3 regions of the Rummeliibacillus sp. TYF-LIM-RU47 genome follow, and region 1 is predicted to be linked to each of the others. Evidence: riboswitches for the same ligand, from Rfam matches in the RefSeq annotation. Region 1 holds a riboswitch; each other region holds the start of a gene.
What was found. Region 1 has a riboswitch for S-adenosylmethionine ahead of metK (methionine adenosyltransferase). Riboswitches for the same ligand answer to the same signal wherever they lie in the genome.
Positions count from the first base shown of each region.

Region 2: it holds a riboswitch for S-adenosylmethionine, as region 1 does, so the genes downstream of both, F0527_RS08540 (5-methyltetrahydropteroyltriglutamate--homocysteine S-methyltransferase) here and metK (methionine adenosyltransferase) in region 1, are expected to answer to the same signal.
Region 3: it holds a riboswitch for S-adenosylmethionine, as region 1 does, so the genes downstream of both, metA (homoserine O-acetyltransferase MetA) here and metK (methionine adenosyltransferase) in region 1, are expected to answer to the same signal.

Region 1 is NZ_VVIR01000001.1:1,525,954-1,536,995, reverse strand. It holds gene F0527_RS07770 (transporter substrate-binding domain-containing protein) at 1-143, opposite strand, end outside; gene F0527_RS07765 (aspartate aminotransferase family protein) at 145-1,455, opposite strand; gene speB (agmatinase) at 1,698-2,543, opposite strand; gene speE (polyamine aminopropyltransferase) at 2,548-3,402, opposite strand; gene speD (adenosylmethionine decarboxylase) at 3,402-3,842, opposite strand; gene F0527_RS07745 (aminotransferase class I/II-fold pyridoxal phosphate-dependent enzyme) at 3,843-5,339, opposite strand; gene metK (methionine adenosyltransferase) at 5,339-6,526, opposite strand; SAM riboswitch class I at 6,619-6,739, opposite strand; gene F0527_RS07735 (heavy metal translocating P-type ATPase) at 6,914-9,280, opposite strand; gene F0527_RS07730 (hypothetical protein) at 9,668-9,916, opposite strand; gene parC (DNA topoisomerase IV subunit A) at 10,685-11,042, opposite strand, start outside.
Region 2 is NZ_VVIR01000001.1:1,690,662-1,701,703, forward strand. It holds gene F0527_RS08510 (YdhK family protein) at 92-670, opposite strand; gene F0527_RS08515 (sensor histidine kinase) at 734-1,780, opposite strand; gene F0527_RS08520 (response regulator transcription factor) at 1,770-2,438, opposite strand; gene F0527_RS08525 (reverse transcriptase-like protein) at 2,475-3,146, opposite strand; gene F0527_RS08530 (NAD(P)H-dependent flavin oxidoreductase) at 3,259-4,224, opposite strand; gene F0527_RS08535 (PH domain-containing protein) at 4,403-4,816, shown strand; gene F0527_RS08540 (5-methyltetrahydropteroyltriglutamate--homocysteine S-methyltransferase) at 4,869-5,972, opposite strand; SAM riboswitch class I at 6,095-6,195, opposite strand; gene F0527_RS08545 (nucleoside triphosphate pyrophosphohydrolase) at 6,299-6,625, opposite strand; gene F0527_RS08550 (hypothetical protein) at 6,873-7,088, shown strand; gene F0527_RS08555 (DUF4352 domain-containing protein) at 7,381-8,430, shown strand; gene F0527_RS08560 (superoxide dismutase family protein) at 8,773-9,348, opposite strand; gene F0527_RS08565 (flavodoxin family protein) at 9,500-10,063, shown strand; gene F0527_RS08570 (ABC transporter permease) at 10,112-10,804, opposite strand; gene F0527_RS08575 (osmoprotectant ABC transporter substrate-binding protein) at 10,810-11,042, opposite strand, start outside.
Region 3 is NZ_VVIR01000001.1:1,651,758-1,662,799, forward strand. It holds gene F0527_RS08315 (NAD(P)H-dependent flavin oxidoreductase) at 1-470, opposite strand, end outside; gene cbpA (cyclic di-AMP binding protein CbpA) at 719-1,372, shown strand; tRNA gene F0527_RS08325 (tRNA-Lys) at 1,452-1,524, shown strand; gene F0527_RS08330 (NUDIX hydrolase) at 1,638-2,129, opposite strand; gene F0527_RS08335 (GTP-binding protein) at 2,326-4,275, opposite strand; gene metA (homoserine O-acetyltransferase MetA) at 4,354-5,262, opposite strand; SAM riboswitch class I at 5,339-5,443, opposite strand; gene F0527_RS08345 (methyl-accepting chemotaxis protein) at 5,500-7,461, opposite strand; gene F0527_RS08350 (aminotransferase class I/II-fold pyridoxal phosphate-dependent enzyme) at 7,931-9,106, shown strand; gene F0527_RS08355 (AI-2E family transporter) at 9,161-10,381, opposite strand; gene F0527_RS08360 (LCP family protein) at 10,442-11,042, opposite strand, start outside.

The DNA.
Region 1 (11,042 bases):
GCATAGTCTGCTGCTGTGCCCATAACAAGAACTTTTTCTTTATTTTCTGCTTGTGCATCCGAATTTTTCTCCGTATCTTTTGTTCCACAGCCTACCAACAATACCGCTAGCAAGGCTATTGCAGCAAATAACCATTTTTTCATTCTACTCACTCCGTTTATCCATATATTTTTGTATTGCATGATCAAGCATTGTTAAGCCCTCATCTATTTGTTCTTTCGTTACTGTTAAAGGAGGTATCATTCGTATCACATCATTGTCATTACCACAAAGATAAAAGAGGACGCCTTCTTCTAGTGCATTATCCAATATCTCCTTTAATGCTATCCCATCCCCTAAACCTGTTTTTGGATCGATTATGTTAATACCAATCATTAAGCCAATTGCTCGAACTTCCCCGACCACGTCATATTTTTCTTGAATGCCTTTTAAAAAATCGACTGCATAAGCCCCTACTTCTTTTGTATTCTCGAGCAAGTTTTCTTCTTTCATTACTTCAAGCGTTGTTAATGCAACTGAGCATGAAATTGGATTACCACCGAATGTCGTCCCATGTGAGCCCATTGGCCACTTCTCCATAAGTTCTCGGCTTGCAACAGTTGCACTTAGAGGAAGACCTGAAGCAATCCCTTTCGCTATTGCCATAATATCTGGTGTGACACCGAATGTTTGTGCAGCAAACCATTCTCCTGTGCGCCCAAAACCAGTTTGAACTTCATCAAATATAAGCAAAATACCATACTCATTGCAAAGTTCCCGGAGTTTTTGTAGCCATTCTTTCGGCGGTATAATATAGCCCCCTTCACCTAGCACAGGCTCTACGATAAATGCCGCCACTTCTTCTGGTGTAACCTGATGCTTAAAGAGTGTCTTTACATTTTTCTCAAGCAGATCCACTGTATATTGCACTGGATCAAAGCCCGTGGGAGCATCATCTACATTGGCATACGGTATCGAATAGACATTAGATGGGTTCAAAAATTTACGGTATTTACTTTTGGATGTTGTCACACTTAATGCACCAAGAGAACGGCCATGAAAACAACCTGTGAAAGAAATTATATAAGGTCGTCCTGTAGTGAATTTCGCTAATTTTATTGCTCCTTCAATTGCTTCAGTGCCACTATTTCCATAGAAAAAACAATCTAAATTTCCCGGTGTGATTTCCGCTAGATTCTTCGATAACTTTAATATAGATTCATACATAATAACGCCAGATGGACCATGGACTAATTGATCTGCTGCATCTTTTATACTTTGAACAATTTTCGGATGACGATGACCAGTATTTGCTACAGCAATGCCTGAAGTGAAATCAAGATATGTCTTGCCGTCTGCTCCAAAATAGTAACACCCTTCTTCCTTTATCACCGGTAAATTTGGATGATCTTTTGCCATACTAGGAGCTAGATAATCGCCCATCTGTTCATATAATTCTAACCAACTCTCCATGATGACCTCCTTATTAACTGAATTGACTTTATATTATATTTATAAACATAATAGCATAAATATTCATTTAGTAAAGTGTTTTTTAAATTGTTAGAAATAGGGTTATAAAAAAACGCATCTCTTTTTTGAAATGCGTCCTTGTTACTTTATGTTAATAATCTAAAAGTGTGCCTAAGAAGTTTTCTAAAGATGAAGCTATTTACTAAAAAAGCCACACTTATAATAAGTGTGGCAGTGTTCTTAATCTATTTTCCTACGATTAATAATAATTCACGAATCGTTTTACATGCAATAGCAGTGGATGCGCCTGTTGGGTCATAAGGAGGGGATAACTCCACAACATCTGCTCCTACCACATGATTCAAATCATCAAGTACCTTTAATCCAGCTAACAATTCTTTATACGTAATACCACCTGGTTCAGGTGTTCCAGTGCCTGGGAAAGTGCCCGGATCTAATACATCGAGATCGATAGTTATATATATAGGAAGATTCTCTAATTTTTTTACGATTTCAGGTAATGTTTCTATTGAAAAACGTTCCATATAGGTATGGTCTTTCGCCCATTCGAATTCTTCTTTAAGGCCTGAACGAATGCCAAATTGAAAGATGCGTCCGTCGCCTAAGAATTCATGGCAGCGTTTAATAACAGAAGCATGTGATAGTTTTTCACCCATATAGTCTTCTCGAAGATCTGTGTGTGCATCAATATGAATAACATGTAAATCCGGGTATTTTTCGAATGCAGCTTGGATGGTTGGGTAGCTTACCAAGTGCTCCCCACCGACCATTACAAACTTTTTCCCGTCATCAACAAGGCCTCTTGTAAATAGTAGAATTTCATTCATTGTTTTTTCAGTATTACCAAGTGGTAAATCAAGATCGCCAGAATCATGCACAGCAATATCTTCTAAGTCTCGATCAAGGTAAGGAGAATACGTTTCTAACCCATATGAGTCAGGGCGAATAGCTTGCATTGCAAAACGGGTACCTGGACGAAAACTAGTTGTCCCATCAAATGGAATCCCAAATAGAGCTAGTTCAGACTCCTCATAGTTGTTGTCACAGCCAATAAATGTTGATATATTCATTGTTTTACTTTGCAATCTTCAATGCCTCCCTTACATAGCTAGGCAGTGCAAAAGCCCCAAGGTGTAAATCTGTATTATAATATTTCGTTTTCAACCCGAATGCATTCCACTTTTGTGCATCTAAATTAGTAATCGGGTGTTTAGTTTTTGATGCAAATCCGAATAGCCAATGGCCTGAAGGGTATGTTGGCATATGATATTGGTAAACTTCTGCAATTGGGAAAATGGTTGATAGTTTATGCCGTGCTTTTTTCATATTGTCCGCATACTCCGCAAAATAAGGTGATTCATGTTGATTGATTAAGATTCCATCAGTATTTAAAACTCTGTAGCATTCTTGATAAAAGGCAGTTGTAAACAAACCTTCTCCCACAGAAATTGGATCTGTTGAGTCCACAATAATCAAGTCAAATGATGCATCAGCAGCTTCTTTTACATAAGCTAGGCCGTCTTCAAATTTTAGAGACATGCGCGGATCTTCTTCTACCCCTTCAGCAGTGACAGGTAAATATTCTTGGCACAAGCGAAACACCCGCTCATCTATTTCCACCATAACTACTTTTTCGACTGTAGGATAACGCAATACTTCACGCGCTGTACCGCCATCCCCTCCCCCAATGATCAAAACCTTCTTGATATTTGGGTTTGTAGCAAAAGCAGGATGGACAATCATATCGTGGTAGATGAATTGGTCTTTTTCATTTACCATCATTAGTCCATCAAGTGTGAAAAATGTACCAAACTCTTTACCTTTATAGAAATCGATTTTTTGAAAGGGCGATTGCTCACTATGCAAATGCTCATCATAGGAAATTGAAAACTTACAGTCCTCGCTCCATTGTTCTGTATACCAATTCATTATTTTGCACCTTCTAATTCATATTCTTCTGGTTTCACTTGAATTTTGCCTAATTCACGATTAGCAAATTGGCGAATTTTTTCAACGGTTCCTCGAGGAAAATCAAAGGATTCCACTTTTTTTGCTTTAAGCTTTTCAGCTAAGTAATCTCCGGCTTTCCATGGGCTAACTGACTCCCCGCAAGTATAAACATCTACCGATGCAAAACCATACTCAGGCCATGTATGGATGGTTAAATGAGATTCAGATATAATCACAGCTCCCGAAACTCCATACGGATTGAAATGATGAAAAACAGATTCAACTATCGTTGCACCAGAATAGTCTGCTGCTTCACACATATATTGTTCAATTAATGCGTTATTCTCTATTATTTCACTTGGACACCCGTATAACTCAATTAATACATGTCTTCCTAAAGTATTTAATTCTAAACCCATTTACTTTTTCTCCTTTACGACCGTAATATGATTTTTTCTAGGTGAATCTGATAAAATATTACCAAAATTCTGGATATAATAATGATACTGTTCGATAACTTCTTTTGAAACGTATTCTCCAGGTATAACAAGAGGTATTCCTGGTGGGTATATCATGAGAGAATCAGCACTTATTCTTCCTATTGCTTCGTGAATGGGTATTTCTTCATGTTCTGCATAGTAAGCCTCTCTCGGTGTTAAAAGTAAAGTGTTTGCACTAAAAGGCGTAACGTGCGGGTATCGGATACTTTTCCCTTTGCCGTATTTGCGCTCAATATCAATTAAAGCAGTCACTAGCTTTTCTAAAGATTCTTTTGTATCAGCTGGAGTGATTACAGCCATAACAACATAACCTTCTGCTAATTCCATTTGAATATTATATTTTTCTTTTAGAAGCGTGTACACTTCAAAACCTGATAATCCGCTTTCATTCACTCTGATGACAAGCTTTGTATAATCATGCAATTGACTAAATCTATGTTTTACATAGCTATTCTTTAATACTTCAAAGGAAGTATGTTCTTCTATTTCAATGATTGTTTGTTCAATGATTTCTTTTAAAGAATGATAACGAATAGCACCATATAATGCTAATTCGTGCCTAGCAACATCCAAGGAACTCATTAGAAGATAGCTAGCACTTGTCGATTGGAGCATATTCAATGATTTTTGAATTTGTTCTCTCGAAATTCGATCGCTGTTTAAAAGCAAGATAGAACTTTGCGTAAGCGAACCACCAGTTTTATGCATACTCATTGTGACCAAGTCTGCTCCTGCTTGGATGGGGTCGGGCAAAGAGTCAACAAATGATAAATGCGTTCCATGGGCGCTATCCACAATCACTGCTATATTTTGCTTATGTGCAAGTGTGCAAATTTTCTCCAAATCATTCATCGTCCCAAAATAAGTTGGATACGTAACGAGCAGAGCTTTTGCGTTTGGATGTAATGTTAATGCCTTTTCAATCGTTCTTACAGAGACACCATGGGAAATTCCAAAGTGTTGATCCACTTCAGGTTCTAAAAATACTGGACAGGCGCCGCTCAAAATTATGCCATTCATTACTGATTTATGACAGTTTCTTGGAACCAGTATATGATCCCCTGGCTTACACGCCGATAGAATCATAGCTAAGATACCAATCGATGTTCCATTGACTAAAAAATACGCCGCTTTTGCCCTAAAAGCTTCTGCTGCTAACTGTTGTGCCTCTTGAATGACTGATGACGGATGGCTTAATAAATCCAATTCTTTCATCGAATTGACATCCATTTTCATCGTAAAGTCACTAAAGACATCGTTTAATGGGCTTTTTAAAGCTCCCATTTTATGCCCCGGCACATCAAAAGGGGTGGTATTTTTCTTTGCATAGTTAACAAGCGCTTCAAACAACGGCATCCGTTCTTGGGAACAAATATCATATTTTTCGTTAAGGATTTCTTGCAGCACTTGTGCCATTAACGAGTTGCTCCTGCTAAATCGCCTGCAACGGCTTCCCTTAAAGCACTTACTTTATCAAGCTGTTCCCATGGCAAATTTAAATCATGTCGCCCAAAGTGTCCATATGCTGCTACCTGTTTGAACTGAGGATTCCGAAGATTAAGCATATTGATAATTCCTCCAGGTGTTAAATCGAATGTCTTGCGAATAGCTTGCAGTAGTTGATCTTTGTCTACGGTTTCTGTTCCGAAGGTATCAATTGCGATACTTATTGGCTCACTAACCCCTATTGCATAAGAAAGTTGGATTTCACAACGTTTGGCAAATTTAGCAGCTACAATATTTTTAGCAACATAACGAGCTGCATAAGCTGCTGAGCGGTCTACTTTTGTACAATCTTTCCCTGAAAATGCGCCGCCTCCGTGTTTTGCTGCTCCTCCATAAGTATCCACGATAATCTTACGGCCGGTAAGACCTGCATCGCCATGTGGTCCTCCAATAACGAAACGCCCTGTTGGATTGATTAATGTATTTACATCTTCATTCATTCCAAATGTGCGAATTGTTTCTTGTACAATCTGTTCGTTTATATAATTCTTGAATTCAGCCATATTTACATCTTCATCATGCTGAATAGAGAGTAATATTGTTTCTATTCTTGGTTTAGTCGGATTTGTATAGTCGATCGTCACTTGAGATTTCATATCTGGGCGTGCCCATTTAAAGTCTCCAATTTTTCTTAAGAAAGAAGCTTTTTTCATCAAGGTATGAGCGATTTCAATTGCAAGCGGCATATATGTTTCTGTTTCATCCGTTGCATAGCCAAACATTATCCCTTGATCTCCTGCTCCAATCTCCTTTAGATCACTTGAAGAATCGACACCCATTGCAATATCTGGTGATTGTGTATGAACAAGTACTTGAATATTGCAAGTATGTCCGTCAATACCGAATTGTGCATCACTGTAACCAATCTCAAGTAGTGTGTCACGAGCAATTCTTTCAATATCTAATATGGCAGAAGTTGTGATTTCTCCCCCGATAATAACCATATTTGTTGTAGTAAATACTTCACATGCAACTCTTGAAAATGGATCTTGAGCTAAAGCTGCATCTAATACAGCATCCGAGATTTGGTCTGCGATTTTATCGGGATGTCCTTCTGACACAGATTCCGAAGTAAATAAAATTTTTTCAGTCAATATAATCCTCTCCTACTAAAAAATGTAAATATTAGCATACAAAAAAGCTCTCCAACCATTAGAAGGAAAGCTTCGATTAATATCAACTGCTTATCCTCTTATCGTTCACAAAACTTTGTACATTTTGTGCTCAGGTTGAGCCCCATGAACTGATAAATATCAGTTTGGTTTGCCACCGTATCTTAGACCCCTCGTCTCAACGGTTTTTAATAAGAGCAACTTTATTTTGCTAAGGCTTATAGTAATTGAATTCTTTTTGACTGTCAATCTATTTTTAAAACTTTTTTATTTTGTTGAATTAAAAATCTACTAAAAAAGCCCTCAATAATGATAAATAAAACCCCAAAACTCTTTTAACACTTAGAGTTTTGGGGTTCTCACGATAGAAAATTAGCGGTTCGGTACTCGAAGGACACGCATGGCATTTAACACAGCTAGCAATGTAACCCCAACGTCAGAGAATACTGCTTCCCACATAGTGGCAATGCCAAAGGCACCTAATAGCAGGAATATACCTTTCACACCTAATGCAAAGAGAATATTTTGCCACACAATCACTCGTGTCCGTTTTGCAATACCTATAGCTGCTGGTATCTTAGAAGGTTCATCGGTCATTATAACGATATCTGCTGCTTCAATCGCTGCATCTGATCCTAATCCTCCCATTGCCATTCCGACATCAGCACGAGCTAATACAGGTGTATCATTGATACCATCCCCAACAAAAATTAACTTTTCTTTAGAATTTTTCTGGGCATCAATTTTTTCGATTTCTTCTACTTTGTGTTGCGGCAATAATTCAGCATGCACCTCATCAAGCCCAAGTTTCTCGCCCACAGATTTCGCTACAGATGCTGCATCACCAGTCAGCATGATGGTCTTTTTTATGCCTAGTTCTTTTAAAGAACGAACTGCTTGAACAGAATCTTCTTTTAGTTCATCTGCTATAACAATATACCCAGCATAATTACGATTTAGGGCAATATGAACAATCGTTCCAATCTCACTAGGTTCCTTGAATGCTATGTTTTCTTTGTTCATTAGTTTTGCATTTCCAGCTAAAATTTCTTTCCCATCAACTGTTACTGCAGTACCGTGGCCTGAAATTTCATTGTACTCTTGTATATTGTCAACGCTTAATTCTTTCCCATATGCATTTCGTATTGACTGTGCGATCGGGTGATTGGAATGAGTTTCAGCAAAAGCAGCATATTCCAATAGGTCTTCTTTCGAAATATTACCAGATGGGCAAATGGTCGTGACTTCAAATACGCCTTTGGTTAAGGTACCCGTCTTGTCGAACACAACATACTTCACATTATTTAGAGCTTCTAAATAGTTGCTTCCTTTGACCAAGATACCCATCTTAGATGCTGCTCCTATTCCCCCAAAGAATCCTAATGGAATAGAAACCACCAACGCACAAGGACAAGAGATAACTAAGAATACCAGCGCCCGATAAATCCAATCCGAAAAAGTTGCGCCATTTAACAATAGCGGTGGTATGAAAGCTAATGCAGCAGCTACAATAACAACAACCGGTGTGTAATAACGAGCAAATTTCGTAATAAAATTTTCGGTTGGTGCTTTTCGACTGCTAGCATTTTGTACGAGATCTAGTATTTTAGAAACTGTCGACTCGCCAAATACCTTAGTTACCTCTACACTCAATAACCCACTTTTATTGATAAACCCACTTAGTACATCAGAACCAGACTGCACTTCTCTGGGAACTGATTCACCTGTTAGCGCGGATGTGTCTACCATGGAGTTTCCTTCTAAGACCTTTCCATCTAATGGAACCTTTTCGCCTGGTTTAATGACAATGATATCCCCAATCTTTACTTCATCAGGGGAAACTTTTTTTATTTCATTTCCGACTTTTATATTGGCATAGTCCGGTCTGATATCCATCAAATCGCCTATGGATTTCCGAGAACGGTTTACAGCAATGCCTTGGAATAATTCGCCCACTTGGTAGAACAGCATAACAGCCACACCTTCAGGATATTGCTTGATTGCAAACGCGCCAATAGTTGCAAGAGCCATAAGAAAATGCTCATCAAATACTTGCCCACGCAAGATATTCCTAAAGGCCCTATAGATGACATCCCCACCTACGATTAAATAAGCAAGAAGAAATAGAGCTAACTCATATATACCTAAAACAGGAGTAAACATGCCAAGCGAGCCTATAACTATACCTATTCCCAGTCGAACCAACACTTTTTTTGTATTTCCAGTTTCATGATTGTGTTCATGTGGATCTTTGTCGTATTCTTCAATGGCTTTCACGTGTGGTTCAATCCGGTTAATTAGCTTCACTGCTTCATTTATCACCAATTGTTCCGAAGTGGCGGATTCGGAAACTTCTATTATTAATTTTTTCGATACAAAATCTACAGAAGAACTGGTAACTCCTTCTAATTCTCCTACACTTTTTTCTATCTTTGCTGCGCAATTTGCACAATCTAGTCCATCCAAGTACAGAGTGTGGTTATGAGTATTTCTCGCTTTCCGTCCTTTTTCTAATATATTGATGTGTGGCTCTAGCCTGAGAATATTACGCCTTGCTTCTGCAATGGTATCTATTTCTTTTGCCTTATCCATCTCCATCGTTAATGTCTTCGTGGCAAAATTAACATTACACGAAGTAACGGATTGAATACCATTTACACTTTTTTCAATTTTCATCGCGCAATTTGCACAATCAAGTCCTTCTAACAGAAGTTCATGCTTTACTTTTTTGTTTTCCAATTTATTCACCCTCCTTTCTTTTTTTTCTGCTCTTTCATACAATCCCTACCCTTTTTAACCAAGCTATTTACTTTTATTTGCATTTCCATCACCTCTCAATAATATATGATCAAATATTCATATGTTAAATGTATGCAAACTTAAGCTCTTAATTACTTCACTAGCAATATATGAACAAATGCTCATATATAGTATTGACTACATTATATTCATTAACATAAAAAACGTCAATGAATAAACAGAATTTTAATTAAAATACAAATAAAAAGGATTTCGGATAAAATAAAAAACCTACACTAAAGTGTAGGTTTTGCCAAAGGAAAGGATTTTCCCAGCCTATTATAAGGAAATGACAGGGAATACTAGTTAGAATTTTGCTTTGATTTTTTAATCCATGATGGTGATTTTGTGTTCATAAAGTTCACCAGGATATTCAATCGACAGAAAAGAAAGTAAAGGCAATCGCAAATCCTTCGTTATACGAAAATGCACATCGTTAAGATGAATGTTGCGACCTAGCTTGTAAATAGATTCGTAAAGGGAATCCTTAGACAGCCATAAAACCCCTTTTTCTTTCTTAGAAAGGTACTCTACTACATAATCCTTATTCTCCTTATTAATAGTTAACGTTAGCATTACATCAATCCCTTCCTCTAACTACTATTCAGTAATGAATAGCCATATTATTATTTCGCAAAAAATGAACCTTATAACTTGTCAGGCCACGTAACTGCGATTTAAGTTTTCTATAATATGGTATGAACGCTGAAAAATTGACTGTTTTTTGATAAAAAAGTATTTTTGTTTAAATTCAAGAATAAATCAATAAAGCAACACTAATACTTCGAATACTTGTAAAAAAGAAAAAAATACCCGTACCAATTTTGCTTATAATACCTATTTTCTAAAATGTGCCTTGGAAGTTATAATAAGAATCAATCGAGCTTTCATATCCCATTATCACTATAGGCACCTGTTTCATATCAACAGTAAACAAAAGAAAAATCCTTCGCATTATTTTACAATTACCATCTTACGAAATATTTATAATTGATCTTGCATTTATTGAATTAGACAGATGGCTATACTATTCCAACTGGTTCTATTGGAAATTCATCCTTCTTTCTGGAGGATGATGAAAATGTTATGATTGAAATTATTACTAATCATTCTATATTCTTTTGTAATTTCTCTAAAATTTAATTCCAAAAAACAAAAACCCTGAGAGAAAACTGAAAATCAGTTTCTCACAGGGTTTTATCTTTCTGTGGCATAGCAAGCTCAGGTTTTCTACTGGACCAGCCCATTACTATTATTGCGTAATCCTAGAAAAATTGGCTAGAGTGGCAACTTAAAAATGTCAGCTAATTTCATCCATATAATAAGTGATTAATGCTTACATATTTATTTAGTATTTCCCTCTTTAGCTGATAGTTTTAAAATATGAGATATGAAGCCGTCTGTTTTAACATCAATTACATAAGATACATTTGAATATCTTTCCGACAAGCTATAATTTTCTTCTCGCAAATCTTCTTTTAAGCCATTCTCAGTAATTATTTGAATGCCTTCCCCTTTTTCTACATAGACAACCGTATAAATACGGTGTGGTTGCTTTTTGAGCTCTCGAAGTGTAAGTACACCACGTAGTGCACGATTGCCTGTCTCTACTTCATCAAGGGCCATCTTTTTAACGCCTCCGCGTTCTGTAACAATCATTACCTTACCTTTATGGTTTGGCGGAATGATATTTGCTGCTTTT
Region 2 (11,042 bases), 160 kb from region 1:
ATAATCTGCACTCATTTTTAGTATTCCCATCTCTTATTATCATAAACACAAAAACCCTCCAACCTTAATTATGATTGGAGAGTTTATCCATCTATTCTTCAGCTAGTTCATCCTCTGTAACCCATTTATGGTTTTTCATTTCTTTGCCTCCAGTTGTCGGCGTATAGTCAACCATATATACAGTTGTATCTTTCGAAGATTCAATAGTTCCTTTTGCACCCTTCATACCTTTCATATGATCTGCTTCTATTGTAACTTCGTCACCCTTTATAAACTTTTTATTGTCCGCATCTTTGATTTCTTGCTGGATGACCCATTTATGATTTTTCACTTCTTTTCCACCATCTGTTGGCTTATAAGAAACAGCATACACTGTTGTATCATATGCTCCAACAATTGTTGCTTTCGCTCCCTCCATTCCAGGCATATGGTTGGTATGCATAATCGCTTTGGAGCCTATTATAAATGTTGGATTTTTAGCTTCTTGCAATCCAGTTGGTACTTCTCCAGAACTAGAGTGATCCATATTCATATGATCGGAATTCGTATTCTGTTGTTCAGTTGTCTTTGCTTGCTCTCCTTTCTTTTGGTCGCCTTGTTGATCATTGCATGCTACTAATGCAAATGCAGTTGTAAGGGATAAGAATCCCATGGTCCATTTTTTATTCAATTTAAATTCCTCCTCTATCTACTTCTATTAACATGTCAAAGATATCGTAAACATATGTAGAAATTATGAAGAAATAGGTAGAGAAATCATAAATGTAGTACCTTTATCTAGTAGACTTTTGACAAAAACTTGTCCACCATGTGCTTCGACTAGCTTTTTCGTGATCGTCATGCCAATTCCAGAACCTTTATAATTATTTTGCCCTCTATAATGTCGTTCAAATAATTTGCTGGATGTTTCTTCGTCCATACCGCTTCCGTTATCTGAGATAATTATTTGAAGTTCATCTTGTGATTTAATCAACAACTGAATAGCAAGAGTCCCTTTTACAGGAAGGTGGAAAAGGGCATTCTTGATGATATTATGCAGGATTTGATTTAAGCGTAATGAATCGACAGAAGCAAAAATACTTTGGTCCAGCGTCAAATTTACTTCTATTTTTTTTTCAAGCAGTTCACTTGCAAGAGATATGACAGCACTCTCTATAATGGGAGCAACCTGATGAAGTTGCTTGTTGATTTTAAAAGTTGGACTATTAATATCATTTAATGTATCCAGCTCACCTACCAGCAGGATAAGGCGATCAATTTCTTCAATACACCCTTCAAGCCTTTTAGGAGTTGCCTTCCATACGCCATCCTCAAAAGCGCTCAAATAACTCTTAACGGATGCTAAAGGATTACGAATTTCGTGGGCTAAATCTTGTGTCATTTCTTTTCGCCGAACCTCATAAACACTCAATGTTTTATCTAATGTTTTCAAGGACTGTCCTAATTGGCCAATCTGATCATCAATAGTATAGGTAATATTCAAATCTCTTTTCCCTTTGACTAACTGTAAAGCAAAATGATTCAGCTCTTGAATTGGCTTAGTCAAAGTCCGAGCTATGAAAAAACTGGATACCAAAATAATGATAAACAACAAACCGATTGACCAGACAGCTGTTTCAGCAAGCGCCATGTCAAAATGATGAATAACTTCTTCTGCATCTTTAAGTTTTAACATCATTAAATGTTCATGGCCTTTATATAACAGGATAGCAGTGATTATAAGAAGCATTGTTAATGAAAATGCAGCAATAATTAAGGCGATTCTTATATTAAATTTCATGCCCATCCGCCATTTCGTTCATCTTGTAACCAATACCAAAAACTGTTTGTATATAGTCATTGTTCAGCTTTTTACGGAGATTTTTTATATGCTGGTCAACAACACGCGGATTATTCTCTTGTACACCACCAACCATTTTGTACAGTAAATCATCCCGGCTATATACCTTTTTAGGATTTTCAGCAAGCAAGCATAAAATCGTTGCTTCATGCTGTGTTAGTTGTATCATTTCCTCCTGTCTCTTAACTGTATTCAATTCTTTAAGAATAGTTAGGTCTCCAAATCTAATCACATCTTGCTGTGTTTTTAAGGGAAGCAGTCTTTCAGCCCTAATCAGTATCTCTTTTGGATGAAATGGTTTTACCACATAGTCATCTGCACCACTGTTAAAGCCGTTCACCTTATCTTCAATTGATATTTTGGCTGTCAGCATGATGACGGGTATTTGATAGTTCAATTTGGCATACCGACAGATTTCTTCCCCATCTATATCCGGTAGCATTAAATCTAAAATAATCATATCAAGCGGTATACTGTCCATAATCTCAATAGCCTGTTCTCCTGTATTCGCTACATAGGTTTGATCTCCGTTCCTTTCAAAATAAGATGTTAAGACATCTGTTATTTTTTCTTCATCATCTATTATTAAAACTTTCAAGCTACTCACTCTTTTTCTTAATGTTTGTTTTTATGATTAATCGCTTTCTAATACATATTCTACTTGTGCGGCAATTTCAATGCCTTGCAATGCTTGTGAAGCAAGTCGATCTGCTTCTCCATTCATTTTGCGTGATATATGTTCATACTCTGCCTCAATGCCTAGTTTTTTTAACGCTGCATCTATACGATCTGTAAAACTTAGTAAATTCGGTTCGAGTACTGCCCATTCACCACTCATTTGATTGATTACGACTTGTGAATCTCCCAAAAAGCGTACATTCATATGATGTACATTTAAAAGTTCCAATTCGATAATGCTCAAATGTAGCGCTGCATACTCTGCCTCATTGTTTGATTTATGACCAACAGCCTGTACGTTTCTTCGCAGTCGTTTTTGTTTGCCATTTTGTTCAAAGTAGATAGCACAACCAAGTCCCGAAACCGCAGTTTTTAAATCATATCCGCCGTCAAAATACACTGTAATATTGTGTGGCTCCTCTTCAATTTCTTTCAAATAGCGTTTTAACTCTTTCATTGTCCATGTACTACCATGTGGGTCTATCAACAGTAAATTTTTAATACGTCCTGTTTTCTCAATATCTTCTGCCATTTTAAGTGCTTTACCAGCTTCCATTTGATCAGAGCGAAAGACTGTCTCCATACCACCACGTGGAATTTTGTAAGTCCATTCGATTGTAATTTTCATTGTAACCTCCATCATTTTATCTTTTTAAGCCTATTGTCACCAATATACAGATTAATTATGATATAGCAGCTCACCTAACACAAAAAGCCTCTAATAAAGAGGCTGCAATAGGCTACTCGCCTAAAATTCGTGCTAATCGTTTTTGCCCGCTCACTGCTGTTTCTATCACCTCGTCAAATAGTTGAGCGACAGACGGCACATGATCAATCAAACCAATTACTTGGCCAGCCCAGCCAAAACCACTTTCTTGCTCGCCATCATAAATATATTTGCAATTCGCTTCACCACTAATCATTTCTTTCAAATCTTCATAAGTTGCTCCGCTTTCTTCTTTTTGAAGTATTTTTTCTGTGAAAGGAGATTTAATGGTGCGAGCAGGAGCACCAAGTGACCGCTTGATTACGACAGTATCTGTTTCTTTTCCGTGAATAATCGCTTGCTTATACACTTCACTTGCATGGACGCATTCTTTAGTGGCGATAAAACGTGTACCCATTTCAATACCTTCAGCACCAAGCGAGAGGCCTGCAAGCAATCCTCTACCATCGCCAATACCGCCACTAGCAAGAACAGGAATAGATACGGATTCAACAACGCGCGGTACAAGAACTATTGTGCCAATATCTTCGCGTCCTAAATGGCCGCCACCTTCTTGACCAACTGCCATCAATATATCTGCTCCTAGTTCTTCCGCTTTCTGAGCTTGCCTTACTCCTGAAACCAAGACTAGAGTGCGAATATCTTCATTTTTAACGCGTTTTAACACTGGTGCTGGATTACCACCTGTAATAGAAATAGCAGGTACTTTCTCTTCAATTGCGGTTTCTAAAAGCTCTTCATATGCATTTTGATGTTTTGAAATAGCGAAGTTGACGCCAAAAGGACGATCTGTTAATGTACGCACTTTTCGGATTTCATCTCGAAGTTTTTCCTTAGATCCCAAAGTAGCGGCTGTAATCTGTCCGAGACCGCCAGCATTTGAAACCGCAGCGCATAAATCGGCGTAAGCCAAATAAGCAAGGCCACCTTGGACAATGGGATACTTAATACCAAGAATCTCGGTTACTCGTGTTTTCAATTTGGACACCCCCATGTATTGTATGTATCTTTCTATTAGTATAAGGGAATGCAAAGAATTTTCATATTATTGGAACTAAAATAGAATGAAATGCGGGTCTACATTTGATAAAGTAATATAAAGAATTAATTTCCATATATGAATGTTTTAAAAATAAATTAGCGAAAGGATTTATCAGATGTATTACCCATCTAAAAAAGATTTATGGCAATACCCTTTATATTGGGGTACAATCATTGCTTGTTTCGCACCTCTTGTTGCAGGAAGGGATTATGTAGTCCTTGTTTTTACTGTACCGTTAGCAATTTTGCTCATATGGGGTTGGTTTTGTACAGGATATAAAGTTAATCAAAGCTACCTGATTATTCGAAATGGCCCCTTCAAAAAGAAAGTTCCTATCAAAGAGATTAAAACAATTTCTAAAACCAAAAATCTGCTTGCTGCCCCTGCCCTTTCAATAGATCGATTGGAGATCATTTATGACGCAGACAATAAAATGGCACTTGCATCTCCAAAGGAGCAGCTGCAATTTTTAGCTACTCTAAAAAGTATTAACCCTAAAATTGAATTAGACTCCAAGCTAAATCAGTAAAGCCATCTATGAATCAAAATAAGGAACAGCTTTACTAGCTGTTCCCAATACCTTAGCCCCAAATCTCTTTTGATATATCAACAATAAACTTTAATTTTGCCCATTGTTCTTCTTCCGTTAGAATATTACCATGATGGGTTGAAGCGAACCCACACTGCGGGCTAATACATAGCTGCTCGAGTGGTACAAATTGTGTTGCCTCTTCTACACGAGCTTTGATGTTTTCCTTGTCTTCCAACTCGCCAAATTTTGAAGTAAATACTCCAAGCACTACTTGCGGCCCTCCCTTTGGAATATAGGTTAGTGGTGTGAAGTCGCCAGAACGATTGTCATCATATTCTAAGAAAAATCCGTCCACTTTTTCATTTGCGAACAAAGTTGGAGCAATTTTAGCATAACTTCCTTCAAATGCCCATTTTGAACGATAATTCCCCCGGCATAAGTGTGTCGTTACTATTAAATCTTCCGGTTTGCCTTCTAACACTCCATTTGCTACCCGAAGCGCAAGGTTAATCAATTCTTCACGTGAATATCCACTGTCGTTAAATGGAATATTCTCAGCATTCAGTCCCGCAATATAGACATCATCCAGTTGCAAATAACGACAACCTGCTTCATAGAAGGCTTGGATTGCATCCCGGTAAGTTTGGATTATATCGCTCGCATATTCCTCGATATCTGGATAAATGTCAAGGTTTCTAATGCCAGCATTGAATAATTGGTTTGGGCTCGGTATCGTTTGTTTTGGAATTGCCCGATCTCCTACAATTTCTTTGAACTCTAGAAAATCTTGAATATGCGGATGATTTGAGTTAAAAGAAATCTTTCCGTTATTACGAACATCATATTTTTCTGTTTCTTCTCCTTTAAATTGGAAGCCGTATTCTGGGACATATCCTTCAACACCATTTAAATGTTCAAGAAAATCTGTATGCCAAAATCTACGTCGAAACTCTCCATCAGTTACTGCTTGTAAACCGACATCAATCTGTTTGTCCACCGCTTTTTTGATCTCTTCCGTCTCAATCTGATGTAATTGTTCTGCGGATATGTTACCTTCTTGATAGTCCTTACGTGCTTGGTGAATGCTTTCTGGTCTTAATAAACTACCTACATGATCAGCTCTAAATGGTGCTTTTACTAACGTCTTTGTCATCAAAATCTCTCCCTTAGTTTCATTTAGTTAATTGACTCCAACTCTTCTATCCTCTAAATAGAAAAAACCCTCTTCTTAATGAATAAGAAGAGGGTTGGAATACCATACGAAAAAAAACGCTCCTCTTATCTGCTAGCTTTACGCTACTGGAATTGGCACAGTACTATAATAGTCCGCTGCCGAGGCTTCAAAGGGCCAGTCCCTCCACCTCTCTGGATAAGAAAATCAACATATTAAGTTTGTATAAGTATATAATAACGCAATAAATAGAATTGTCAATGTTTTTTAAAAATTTTTAATTTAGCATTTTAATCTATCTATATATTCTACTCATCTAGCACCTCAACCAAATAAATACCTTTTGAAAAACGTCCACTTTTTTCAGCTTTAGCTAAACGTGATTCTTCCAATTCTTTCAATGAAATATTATAAACTTCTAATGCTGTATGTATAAGTTCCAAAAGGTCTGCCAATTCTTCCTTCATCTCTTCCCTATTTTTTGCTTCGTTTACTTCATAGGCTTCCTCTATGAATTTTTGCTTCATTTTCTGTAGTAACTCTTGTTCACTTAATTGTTCAACTATACATTTTTCCCCTTTTCCTTCGATGATTTGCGGGATAAAATCTCGGACTAATTTATTGTAAATTGGCAATTTGTACTCACCTACCTCTGAGTATTTTAGTATAAATAGAGTTTTTAGTACTGTTTCTTTTTTCTCTATTTTACACTATTTTATAAGAAAAACTAGAATTTAGAATTAATACATTTTATCCTTTATAGGAAACCATCAGCTGATCACCACTATTACCGATTACACACAAAAATTGCCGAATTCTGTTTAAAAAATGGTTTAACTTTTTGAATTGAGGCTATATGTAAAGTAAGAAAGGATGATGAAAATGAAAAAAAATGACAAAGCCGAAAATTTAAAAGAAGGACCATTGGATACACCAGATGAAGTAAAGTCTGATAAAGAAAGTATCTATGACAAAGACCCTGAAATGCAAACGGTTGATCCCATCCCAATGGAGGAGTTAAATCAACAAGTTGAAGATGAAAAACACAACCATCATACAAAGGATACCTCTTCAAGTGAAGAGCGCTATCCTGGCTAGGCTAGTGCTTCTCTATTACTCACATACATCCGTGCAAGACATGTATAAGAGACTTTCATGAGAGTGAAGGTCTCTTTTCTCAAGGGGCGGAATACGAACAAATACATACGGCAACTAGAAGAATCCATACCCTTTCACTGCTTATTTATAAGCATTTCACAAAAATTTTGCAGTTGAATACCTTAGAATGATGATTCTATTGTGAAAGATTGGTTACCATTTGGTTCAGCAAATTAAAAAGAAAACGGAGGGGTTTCCTATTAACAGAAAGAATTGGTGGCTGCTAAGCCTATTGGCTATTCTTACCCTTGCCTTAGCGGCATGTGGAAGCAGCAAAAAAACAAACAAATCTGGAAGCGAAGCGAGTGATATTGCGTTTAAAGTTAATTCTGGAGAATATGTAACAATTACCAAGTATGATGAAACCGATGAAAAGACATATCTCAAATTAAATGTGACAGTCCAAAATAAATCTAAAAATGAAATCCCAGTAAATTCTTCAAACTTTAGTTTATATGGTAGTAAAGATGATGAAAAAATTGACTCTGTCTATGTAAATCCACCGGATGAAGAATCTTTTAAAGAACTATCAGGAAGTATCTCTCCTGAGAAAAAAGCGAGTGGTGACCTCTTTTACCCTGTCAATAAAGAAGAAAAGTATGAGCTTCATTATCAACCGCGCATTTATGATGACAAAGGTGAGAAACATAAAGAGTTAGTAGTATCAGTGGATCCGTCGAAGTATAAAAATGATTCAGAGAATGCCAAGAAAGCTGTAGCAGCTTATGTTGATCAAGTTTTCTTAAGCAATGACAATCCAGATTTTAAATCCTTACTCACAAATGATGTCTTAGCAGACAGCCAAAAGTTTGATGAAGAACTTGCCAATCAATTGAAGGAAGGCTTTGGTGAGTTTACACCATCCATGCGTTTGGAAAAAATGTTTATTGAAAAATACCGAAACGCTTTAAATAAAAAAATTGAGCCTACTTATAAAATCGCTTATGGTGATTCAAAACAAGCTAAAATAAATGTTAGCTTTAAAAATTTCGACACATCAGATCTTTATAAACAATCTCGAAAAGTAAGCGAACAATTTGCTAAGAAAAACCAAAATAAATATAGCTATAAAGAATATAAAAAAGCTCAAGAAGATGCTTTAAATTACACATTTAGCCGTATTGATCAAATTATGAACAATACGAGTTTGAAAGATGATAGTCGTGAATATGCACTCATTTTAAAAGAAGCAGATGGTAAATGGACAATTCAAAAGACAGACCAAGATATGAATAGCGAATACGATGATTTGCTTAAAGCATTCGTATTACAGACTTATTAAATAAAAAAAACCGCTTGAATGGTAATATTCAAGCGGTTTTTATTTTGGTTAAATAAATATTCTTCTTTACGCAGAAGACTATTACTGATTTTTTTATAATGTTATCACCCATATTTTCTAGAAAAAGTTCTAATCCTTAACGGATAACACTAGATATAAGTAACTACACATTTTCTTCGACATCAAGACGCAACCAACCGACAGCTTATCATGGTCTCCGTTGTTGAAACAACATACTTAATCGTCTTTACTTATTGAGAATAATGAGCGACAGCTTGAAGGTGGCTTTGTCGCTCTCTCGTCTGGTAGTCAAAATGATATGACCTTAGCTTTTTTAAGATGTTAATTATTTTTTTCAATTACTCCGCAAGCAATTCGTGCGCCTGAATTACCGCTCGGATCAGTTTTATAGTCATCTGCTTTTTCGTGAATAACAAACGCACTTCCATCCTTGTCAAACAATGTATTATGCGCTCCCTCTTTTAAGGTGAAGGCCTTGGTCGCAAAACCTACATCTACTGTTCCATCCTCTTCCACTTGTATATTTGGAAGATCGCCTAAATGATAACCTTTTGCGTTGTAGTATCCGTGAACTTTGTGAGTTGGATTAAAATGACTTCCTGCAGATTCGAATGTTGGTTTCTCACATATCCCTTTTTCATGAATATGGATCCCATGGTCTCCTGGTGGTAAACCCTGTAACTTCAAATCGATTTGTACGCCCTTTTCATTTTCTGTCAAATTCGCTTTCCCTAACTCTTTACCTTCTGTATTAATAAACTTAGCCGTTGCGTGAATGGTTGTATTTTTTTCTCCACTTACTGGTTTTAAGTTGTCTACTTTTTGTTTGTTTGTCGAACACCCGGTTAGAATGAGAAGCACGACTAACATAGGCCAAGTATTTTTTAATAATTTCATTTAAAACACTCCTTTCTCTCAGAGTGGCCAGCTAAGCCTTTTTTTATTCGATATGTTTGTGATTCTTTTTGTCCACTTTTTGAAATTTCTAACAATTTAAAACTTTATTAAGTTATAATAGAGAATAAGAACGATAGAAAGGAGAAATTGTATGAAAATCACTACCTTTATAGGAAGTTCTCGCGCTAATGGTAATACAGAAATTCTCACTGATATCGTAACAAAAAATGTAACTCACAGACGCATCTATTTAAAAGATATTATGATTAAACCTATCCATGATTTGAGACATGATATGAAAGGTTTTAGACCAGTTGCTGACGATTATGATCAAATCATTGAAGCCATCCTAGAAAGTGATGTATTGATTTTCTCTACACCTGTTTATTGGTATAGCATGACTGGATTAATGAAAAACATGATTGACCGCCTCAGCCAAGCCATCCGTGACGAGCGTTATCCAGATTTGAAGGAACACTTAAAGACTGTTAACGCAATTGTAGTAACAGTGGGTGGCGACATTCCACGCATTAAAGCATTGCCGCTAATCCAGCAATTTAAATACACATTTGATTTTCTCTCCATTAACTTTTCTACTTACATTATCGGTCAAGGCAGAAGACCAGGTGACGTTGTGAAAGACGAACAAGCAGTTGCAGAAGCTTTGTTGTTAAATGAAAAGCTAAAATTGGAATCAAAATCGAACGCACATTAATAAAGAGGGATTGGCATAAGCCAATCCCTCTTTTAAAAACCGAAGTTTTTATTCTTGTAAAGACTGTACCTTAAGTTGATCTCCCTTACGTCTTCTCATGGGGTCCATTCGCCTTTCCACAACACTTAGCAAAACATCAACTATTATTGCCATAAATGCGGTAGGAATAGCCCCTGCTAAAATGATGGCTGTTCCGTCGGTCGCATTTGTACCGCGAATGATAATATCGCCAAGACCACCTGCTCCAATAAATGCCCCTATAGCTGTAATCCCGATGGCAATTACTAAAGCAATACGAATTCCCGCAATAATTACCTTCAAGGATAGAGGTAATTCAATCATATAAAGCACTTGCAAACGCGTCATACCCATGCCTTTACCGGAATCAATTAAATTATTTTCTATTGTTGTGATGCCAGTATATGTGTTTTTAATAATCGGTAACAAAGAATATAGAAATACGGCAACAATAACCGTTGTTTTCCCCAGCCCCATACCAAGCATAAGAATAGCGAGCAAAGCTAGGGCTGGGATAGTCTGGATTATGTTTGCTAATGTAATCAAAGGACTTGCGAGCTTTTTATATTTTGCTATTAGTATCCCAATCGGAATACCAAACAACGCCGCTAGCAGTACACCGTAAACAGATATTAAAAAGTGGGTCGTAAACTGGGTTAACACATACATACCGTTTTCTTGGAAGTAGTACATAAATTGCTCAAATGTATTCAACTTTGTCATATCCTTCATTGCCCATCTCCCCCTTTCTCATCGAAATAATTATGCTCTTCTAAGAATTTTTCGGCGACAACTGCTGGCTCGATTAAATTATTATCAGCTTCATAATTTAACTTTTGCATTTGTTTAGTCGAAATCTTTCCTATTAATTTTTCAATGGATTTTCTTACTTTTGGTTTTTTTTCTAGTAGCTCATTTGTTGCAAAAGGACTGGCATCATATGGAGGGAAAAAGTGTAAAT
Region 3 (11,042 bases), 130 kb from region 1:
GCTCCAGCACATACTAATATAAGTCCGTCAACTCCTGCTTCCATTGCCTTTTTCGCATGTTCTATACTGATGACATCCGAAAAAACAAGTCCTCCATACTCATGTACGGTGGTTGCAATATCTGTTGGTTTTCCCAAAGATGTAATAACCAGCGGAGGCTGATATTTTTTTACCAGTTCCACATCTTCGTGATAACGTGTATTTGTATGATGTACAATCAAATTGACTCCCCACGGTGCAACAAGACTTCCTTTGTTTTCTGCATCCTCTAACTGTGAAGTGATTTCTTTCATCCACTTCTCTAGCTCTTCATTCGTTCTTGCATTTAATAAAGGAAAAGTGGTCGCTATACCCGATTTGCATCCTTCAACAACTAACTCAATTCCAGACACTAAAAACATAGGTGCAGCAATGACAGGCAATTCCATAGAATTTAGGCGTTCCTTTACACTATTATGATTATACGACATTTTACTTAATAGCCTCCTTTATCCAATTTTACTCTACTATAATATTACACAATTCTGAATTTTTGTACAGAAAACTATTTAATTATCATAATGAGGATTGTAAAACCAATTATAAGGGAATAGTTTAAAAAGCTCATGCATATGATAGCGAGTATGCTTTTAAAAGGGGTTAATTACTCTCTAGGCTTATTAGCCGTGATGCTTCTTTTACAAATAAAAATGTATAAACAGAATTTGGAGGTCATACAATGATTGTCAAACAAAAATATGTAAATAAGCATGATGTTATTTTTTGCAAGGAAAGTGATTCAATTTCATCTGTGTTAAAAAAGCTTTACTCCTCGGGTTATCGTTGTATTCCAATTTTAGATGATAAAGAAGAAAAGTTTGTTGGTAATGCCTTTAAGGTCGCGATTTTAGAGTATAAGTTAGAACATGGTAATGATGAAGATATTCCTATCCGTGATTTAGCGGCGGATCCTGATGGTACTATCGGAATGGAAAGCTCATTTTATGAAGTGTTTTTTACAATCAAGCGATTACCATATTTAACCGTACTAGATGAAAACGATAATTTTGCTGGTATTCTTACTCATTCTCGTGTCTTTGAACTATTAGAAGAAGCATGGGGGTATAAGACAGGAAGCTGTGCGTTAACGATTGCTTTGCCAGATCAAGAAGGTATCCTTGCAAAAACCTTATCAGTGATCCGCAAAAAATGGCCTGTCCATTGCGTGTTCTCTATTGATGATGATGATTGGTACTTAAGGAGAGTTATCGTGACACTCGCCAAAGGAGCAACAGATCAAACAGTCAAGGAAATTGAGGGGATATTGCATAAAGCTGGTGCCCGCCTTGTAGATGTTGAGGTATTTAAAAAAGATAAGATTGAGCATCACTAGTACAGTATCAATATAACCAAGTTTGCCTCTTGACTTTATAAGAATACGGCGTTACACTATATATGTCATTAAGGCAAACGGGCGTATGGCGCAATTGGCAGCGCACCTGACTCTTAATCAGGGGGTTGTGGGTTCGACTCCCACTACGCCCATAAAAATTTTCATGATATCTAAACTGTAGATAGACACTAGTTTTGTGTTTGTCTGCAGTCTTTTTTTATAAATGAATGAATTATTACTTATTACCTTCCTAATAGAATTTCTTCTATTGTATAGATGTAGCATGATCTAATATTTCTTGAAAAAGAATATTCCATTCGCTATGATACGCTGAAACCTCCTCAGGATTTATAAATATTCGTTGTGTAGATTCATACTTTCCTTCAAACGGAAGTAGACGTGTTATTTCCATTTTGTAAAATACCTGAAATCCTATTTGGGGATATGGGCTGTCATCTGTCCATGCAGGATTTTCACTATGGTCAACAATAATGTATCCTAACAAAGTACACTCCCCTTCAATATAAGCTTCTTCCCTCGCCTCCCGCTTAAAGCATTCCTCTGGTGTTTCACCAGCTTCAATATGTCCACCAGGAATATCCCATCCTCTATGTTTTAAATCAACCAACAAAAAATTATCATCGTAAAAACAAAAACCATGTACACTTGTTATTTCATTAATTAGGGGAAGTAAGTATTCTTTTTTCCAAGTTAATTTAACTCTAGATTCTCCCCATTTTACATAGGTAGTTGTCATATTTCACCTCCAAAAAACAACTTCAATTAACGTTTTTAAAATATACTGAATATTATAATTTATATATTATCATATACTATTATAAAAAGTATTATGTATTTCTATTTTGAGAAAAAACAAGGAAACCTTAGCTAAGGTTTCCTTTTCAATTATAACTTTGTGTTTTACTTTAATCTACGCTTGACGATTTCATCGATCATTTTTTCAAGCAATGCATGTTTTGCTCTGCTTCTTCCCAAGGAACAGCATACCCCTTGCCTCTCGCGCAAAAAATGCTGGATGATGAATATTCCGGATCAGCGTCTTTTCGATAATTAATTCTTTCAATGGTGTCTTCAGGATTATGACATTGATCAAACCCACAAAAATTCAATGTTATTGCACCTTTGCCATTTGTATATGCAGCAAATACAGTACTATACTCCATAAAGGTAGAGACAGGTACTCTTCCTTCCAAAATAGCTTGATTGCCATTCATAATCGGCGCTTCAAAAGTACCGCTTGCCTGCTGAACATCTGTCATCATTCGTCCGATATGAACTTGGTCCGCCTTCATTTTAAAGTAATAGTATGGTTCTAATAATTGGATACTCGCTTTTTCGAGTCCCTGCCGTATTGCACGAAAAGTGGCCTCACGAAAATCCCCACCCTCTGTATGTTTTTCATGTGCACGGCCCGTCAGTAATGTAAATTTGACATCTGTTAGAGGGAAGCCTGTTAAAAGTCCATTATGCGGCCTCTCAAAAATATGGTGTTCGATTAAACGCTGATGCCCGGTAGATAAATCATCATCATGACATCTATTTTCAAATAATATGCCTGCACCTCTTTCGGCTGCCTCCATCAGAAGATGTACTTCTGCATAATGTTTTAACGGCTCAAAATGGCCGTACCCAGTTACAGTATTACTGATGGTTTCCATGTATAAAACTTGGGGGCTTTCAAAATGGATATCGAGAGAAAAACGCTGTTTTGCTACTTCTTTCAGTACTTCAAGTTGAATAGCTCCCATGACATGAACACGGATTTCTTGAAATCTCTCTATCCATCTCACTTCTAAAGAAGGATCTTCTGCTTCTAATAATCTAAAGCATGCTAATACGTCCTTAATATGATCAGTCCCATCATTCACAACAGTAGATTGCAATGTTGGTATGAGTTCAAAAGGCATTTGCGCATTGCTCTTTGTTCCAACGACATCTCCAATATTTGCATTTAAAATGCCAGTCACTGCAAATATTTCTCCTGCTTGGACTTCTTTAACTACCTTATAATTATTCCCATTGTAAAGCCTAATTTCGGTTACTTTTTCAGGGGTTCCACCTAGTTCAAGTACATCTCGAACCGATAACTTTCCTGCTTGTGCTTTCATAAATGTAATTCTTTGCTTTTTATCATCATGGCGGATTTTAAACACATTCGCTGAAAATGGCAGTGCCTCATCATAGCTGGTTCTCGCTAAAAGCATAATTTGCTCAAAGAATTCGGTAATTCCTTCATCTTTTAAGGCAGAGCCAAAAGCACAGGGAAAAGCCTTTCCTTCTATCATCATCTTTTGAAAAGCTTTCTTTACATCCCCTTCAAGCAGAGATTGGTTGAAATATTTTTCAAGTATTTCTTCATCTCTCTCTGCTACCCATTCAATCAGTTGATCTGATACTCTACCATTTGTAAATTCGTTTGTTATTGGAACAAAGTTCTTTGACAAGTTTTGCCGCAACTCATGTAAAACTGCCTCACCATTTGCTGTATCTGCATCCATTTTATTAATAAAAATAAAGGTGGGGACGTCATGTTTTCTAAGTAAAGACCAAACTGTTTCTGTATGTCCCTGTACACCATCTAAAGCGCTAACAACAAGTATGGCATAATCCATTACAGCAATTGCTCTCTCCATTTCTGGAGAAAAATCGACGTGCCCTGGCGTATCGATAATGGTATATGTATCGTCTTCCATTTCAAGCCTTCCTTGTTCTGCAAAAATCGTAATGCCCCGTTCTCTTTCAATGGCATGATGGTCTAGAAAAGCATTTTGGTGGTCCACCCGCCCTCGTTCTTTTATGCTATTAAATTGATATAATAAATTTTCGGATAAGGTGGTTTTTCCAGCATCCACATGCGCTAAAATACCAATAGTCACAAACACATATAATCCTCTTTTCTTGTATCTTCTTTCGTCTATTATAACAAATAGAAAGATAAGCAATAGAGAATGAGAGTTAACCTATGCCCATTCATAAGGTGTTTCTTGATAAACATAGTAGTTAAGCCAGTTTGAGAACAAAAGATGTGTATGCGAACGCCAGGTATTTAACGGCTGATTATTAGGGTTATCGTCTGGATAGTAATTACTCGGTATAGCTATGTCATTACCCCTAGCCAAATCGCGTTTGAATTCTTCACTTAAAGTTTCAGCATCATATTCTAAATGACCTGTTACCATAATCATTTTTTCGTCGTTTGATATAGCAATAAACAAACCTGCTTCTTCTGATTTAGAGAGTACAGATAAATTAGGATGTTCCTCCACTGCGTGAACCGAAACAGAAGTATGGCGTGAATGTGGTGCTACAAACACATCATTAAACCCTCGTATTAGTTTTGCTGTTGACTCTTGAACAGTATGCTGAAAAACACCAAAACATTTTTGATCTAATGAGTATTTATCAATTCCATAATGATAATAAAGCGCTGCTTGCGCTCCCCAGCATATATGAAGTGTTGTCGTGACATTAGTTTTGGACCACTCAAGAATTTCTTTCATCTCTTCCCAGTAATCCACCTCTTCAAAGGCCAACGTCTCAACTGGAGCACCTGTAATAATTAATCCGTCAAAACGAAACTCTTTTACTTCATTAAATGTTTTATAGAATGTATCTAAATGAGATTTGCTAACATTTTTAGAGATATGCGTAGCGGTATGTAAAAATGTAACAGTAACCTGTAATGGTGTATTGCCTAAAAGTCGAAGAAGCTGCAGTTCGGTTTTTTCTTTCTCGGGCATTAGGTTTAAAATAGCAATGTTAAGCGGTCGGATATCCTGTTGATTTGATCTACTTTCATCCATGACAAAAATCTTTTCTTTTTTTAATAATTCCGTTGCCGGCAAATCTTTCGGAATATTAATTGGCATTAAATAACCCCCTTTTCTTTATAAAACAAAAACCCCTTTTCCTTACAAGAAGAAAAGGGGCATTGATATGCGTGCACTCTTATCTTCCAAGATTTAATCTTGCAGGATGTAGCACCTTTCTGCATACACAGAGGTTGCTGAAGCGTCATAGGGCCTTCCCCTCAGCTTCTCTTGATAAGAAATATAAAATTATATTGATCGTAACATAATTATTATAAAAATTCAAATAATTAAAAACTATAAATTAAACTTTTGGATTGATTCAGAAAGTTTGTTATTCAAGTGTGAAAGCTTCTCTGCCGAATTTAAAACTGCTTCAATTGCTGCCAATTGTTCGGAAGAAGAGGCACTTACTTCCTCACAAGCTGCAGCTGATTCTTCAGAAGTGGCTGTCATCTCTTGAATCATGTCTATTACTTCATCTTTATAGCTTGTGATCTTAAATGTGTCATTTGAAATATTATCAATAGCCTCTTCTAACTGTAAAACTAAAGAAGAGATATTGTTAAACAATTCACTAGTAGAATCTACCACAACCAACTGATCTTGAAATTTGTCTTTCGTAGAATGCATTTGTTCAGTGACTATTTTGGATTCTCTTTGCAGAGCCTGTACTGTTTCTCTTACTTCTTCTGTGGCTTTAGCTGTTTGCTCAGCTAATTTTCTTACTTCTTCTGCTACAACTGCAAACCCTTTCCCTTGATCACCAGCTCGAGCCGCTTCGATGCTTGCATTTAAAGCCAACAAATTCGTTTGATTTGAAATATTTCGTATGGTTTCCATTACTGTATCAATAGAGAGTATTTGTTTTTCCAAAGATGCAATTTTTTCCGCCATACTAATTAGATTACTTTCCCAGCTAGAAAAGGCAGCCTGAAATTGTTCCATTTGAGATTGACCTTCTTTGTTAACTCCTTGTGCTTGTTCAGCAATGTCTTGCATTGATATTGTCTTATTCTTTATTTGGTTAATTTGATTACTTAAAGCATTAGCATGTTCAAATGCAAGATCTGACTTTTCAGCTGAGTTACTCACTCCTTTAGCAATCTCTCCAATTGCAGCAGTCACTTCTTCGCTCGAAGCTGTTGTTTCTTCGACAAGCTTGTTAAGTTGCTGAGAGTGGTGGCCTACTTCTTGCGATGTTCCATTTACCACTTGAACAATGGATTTCATGCTGTTTATCATGGAGTTAAAATCATTCGATAGCTGTCCTACTTCATTAGAACCATTATAGGTTGCAGCAACATTTAAATCTCCGCCAGATGCCTTGTCCATTAACTTTCTTAAAACAGCAATAGGTCTAGTAATTGAAGAAATAATAAGAATTAAGACAATAAATAAAAGGGCTAATAATATAATAGAAAAAATAAGAAAGAAGTTTCTTATATCGTGTGCTGCCTGTTCTACTTTTTCCTTTTCATAAACAGCAGCGACCTTCCAATTCAAGTTAGGTAATGTGTTATACACCGTAATCATTTTTTTGCCTTGATTTGATGCTTCCACCACACCAACCTTCTCTTTGTTTACCATCATTTTTTTCACATAGCTGTATCGGCTTAAGCTTTTGCCTTCTTTTGAAGGGTGAACAATAGCTGTCCCATCCTCTGCAATTAATACTGGATAACCGTCAAAACCAAGTTTTCTTTTTGACAATTCTTTCGATAAATCTGAGAGTAGGATATCTGCACCTACAACACCAATTAACTTACCGTTCTTCTCTATTGCTTTAGCTGCAGTAATGGTATATGTTTTGGTGGCTTCATCTAAATAAGGCTTTGTCCAAAAAACATTTTTGGGGTCATTCACAGCATTTGTATACCATTCTCTCGTTGTAGGATCAAAATCATCTCCTAATTCTACAGAAGGCTGGATTTCAAGTTGCTTATCAGGTTTTGCGAAATAAACAGAGGTAGCTCCGCCATAATTATCTAAAAATTCTGAAAGTTTTAGGTTGATTTGTTTCGTATTTCCCTCAAGCTCTTGATTTGCTGAAAATTGAACAACACCTTTTTCATATCCTTGTAAAAAGTAATCAATAGATGCCGACATCTCTGTTACTATTGCTTTGCTTTGTGAAATAAGATTGTTGTTAGTTTTCTCATTAACAATATATGTACTAAATAGATTCAAAACCACTAGACTAATTAGTACCAATACCATAACTGCACTAATAATTTTCCACTTTATCGTTTTCCCCATCACACTAACTCCTTTCATACTTATTAATTAGAGCAAAGGCTTCTTTTTATAAAGTTTGAAATTAACCTCTATGCGTTAAAAGTAAATAGTTTTTAATAAAGCCGATTAATAAAAAGCTGCTCTATCATAAAAACTCTACCTTCACTAACAAAACTATAATGATAGTTATTTAGACACATAGACTAACTTCCCCATTAGTATATCAAAAATTATGCAAATATACCTCGCTATTTGTAAAAATTTTTCGAATAAATTAAATTTACTAAAAATAGTAAAACTCATTCATCTGTATCATACTAATTTCATCTGTATTATAGCAGCTTATCGTGATAAAATTATATGAAAAATAAACGGAGCTTAACTAATGAGATTTCTATTATTTCTCTCTAGTTTTAGCCTCGTTCTATAATCTTTATGGGTGTAAATATAGTAAGCTCATAGAGAGTTAATAAGATTAGGAGTGAATTCAATGAAAATCGAACGTTCATCAAAAATGGCTATGTTTAAAAGAGCCATATTCGGAGATTTAAAAGCTGCCGCAAATAAAAAGGCAGCGATGGGAACGTCTTTAATCGATTTAAGCATCGGCAGTCCTGACCTGCCACCTGACGAAAGAATTCGCCAAGAGCTATCAAAACAAGCAGCTAAATCAGATTCGTATGGCTATACATTAAGCGGCACAGCGAAGTTTACACAATCTGTTGCTGATTATTATAAACGCAGATCAAATGTGGAATTGAATCCTCAAACGGAGATCCTTCAAACAATGGGGTCGCAAGAGGGCTTAATCCATCTACCGATAGCATTTTGCAACCCAGGAGACTATGTACTCACAACAAATCCTGCATATGTAGCATATGATGCAGGAATACATTTGGCTGGAGCAACCCCTTATTATATGCCTCTTTTAGAAGAAAATCAGTTCCTACCGGATTTCTCCGCAGTACCAGAAGAAATCGCATCTAAGGCAAAATTGCTTATTTTAAACTTGCCAGGTAATCCTGTCCCAGCAAATCCTTCGGATGAATTTTTCTTGGAAGTGGTTGAATTTGCCAAAAAGCACAATATTATAGTTATTCATGATGCTGCTTATTCTGAGTTTTACTTTGAAGGAGATCGCCCGATAAGCTTTTTGGCTACGCAGGGCGCAAAAGAAGTAGGTATTGAAATTAACTCGCTATCAAAAAGCTTTAGCCTTGCAGGGGCGCGAATCGCATATATCGTAGGGAATGCTGAGATTATCTCTATTTTCCATGAGTTAAAATCAAATCTCGATTTTGGCACATTCCAACCAATACAAGACGCAGCATGTGTAGCATTAGATCATGCTGAAGAGATTACTGAAAGATTACGCCTTATCTTTAAAAAACGTCATCAAATCCTAGTTGAAGGACTAGAGGCGCTTGGCTGGAACGTTACGCCTTCAAATGGTGGGATGTTTATTTGGGCTAAATATCCTAATCAAGAGCTAAATGATATTGACTTTGTATTTGATACGATAGAGCAAACTGGAGTTGTTCTAGTACCTGGCTCTGTCTTTGGAGAAGCTGGTAAGAATTATGTTCGAATTGCACTTGTGCAAGATGAATCATTGCTTCAAGATGCAATTGGACGGCTTGCAACACTCAATAAAGTGCACGCATAAAAAACATCCTGCAGATGAAAACGTATCATCTGCAGGATGTTTTTATTTTTCACTTCATTTCTCTTCTTCTCTAAGTTTTGCCCAATCATCCAGTTCATAATTCAGTGAAGGCTGATCGTTATATTTATTGTAACGTCTTTTGAATAGATAGAATAGATGCGATACGAGTACCTTAAGGACTGCATACCCTGGGATTCCCAAAACCACTCCTGGTACGCCAAATAGCGATCCAGATGTCAGTAATACAAAGATAATTGTTATTGGATGCACATGTAGGGATTTCCCCATTATTTGAGGTGAAATAAATTTACCTTCCACTAATTGGACAATTGTCCATACAACAGCCAACTTCAGTAACATGATAGGAGCGTTGACGACTGCAATGATTGCTGCAGGCGTAATGGCAATAACAGGACCTAAATATGGCACTACGCTTGTCATCATCGCTAATACCCCTAATATAACAGCATACGGTAAGCCAATGATTAGAAATCCAATTGTCACCATTATACCGATGCAAATGGCCACTAGGATTTGTCCTTGTATATAGCTACTAATTTGATGGTCAGCTTCGTGCAAAACATGAGCAGTATCTTTTCTCATGCGTGGAGGCAAAAGCTTCAATAGATAATTCGGTAGATTTTCGCCATCCTTTAAAAGATAGAACAAAATAAATGGAACAGTAACAATTGCCAAGATAATTCCTGTTAAGGTTGAAATAAATCCGGTGACGCCGCTAGCTAGACCTGTCCCAATCTCACTACTCGCATCTTTTACCATTTCATTGAGCTGATTCGAGATATTATTCAACACAGAATTCAAATCAAAATTATATTTTGCAAGTGTTTCACTTAATCTTGAGTCTTCCAAAAGGTGTTGTACAGAATGTACTACCTGCATAAAGTAGCTTGGGAATTCTTGAATCAAATTCATAAATTGTTCTTTTAAAAATGGAAAGATGAGCGTTACAAAGAGAGAAATTAATCCAATTCCTACAATATAAATCAAGAAGATACCGCCCACTTTTGGAACCTTCCACTTTATAAGAATTTTAAGAATCGGCCTCAATAAATAGTAAGCAATCACCGCTAATATAACCGGCAGGACGACTGTTCTTAGAAAAACAACGATCGGATAAAAGATGAAGGATATTCTATCATAAATCCAAATAATACATCCTGCTAATAATAAAGTAATCAAACCAAATAACAAATTTTTACCACCCATAAATTGGATGAAGCGAGTGGTAAAAAATGATTTTTTCTCTGTCTGCAATCAAGATCCCCCTCTTTGCGAGCTTACAATGTCTACAACCATTATAACCCTTTCTAATTACTAAGAATCAAGAAATTTATCTAAGGCTTGCTGGTTTTGCTCAATATTAATATTGAGGACTGAGCCTGCTTGAGGATAATATCCATACTCATAACTATGCTGCACTGGAATAGTCAATCGCGTAATATCTGGATTGCCTCCTTTTATGATAGAAAGCATTAATGCAAGTTCTTGCTGATCTGTTAAATCTGACTGCACATATCCTTGAATAGCGCCTAATAGTTTTGGGTAATTTTTAAAGTTTCTTGGTGACATTGCTTCTTTTTTTAGTGCTTCTAAAGCTTTTTGCTGGCGATCAACACGACCGAAATCACCTTTATTATCATGGCGGAAACGAGAAAACCCTAGCAATTCCTTACCATTTAACGTTTGTTCACCTTTCTTCAATGAAACACCAATGTTTTCAGACATATCATGATCAACATATACATTTACACCATTCGGAGCGACTATATCCACTAACTTTTCAAAACTTTTAAAGTCAATTAATGCATAATGGTTAATCTCTACATCGAACATATTTTGAATCGTCTTTTTTAATAAGTCTACTTTTCCTAGATAGTATGCTGTATTTAACTTGTACGATTGATATCCTGGAATG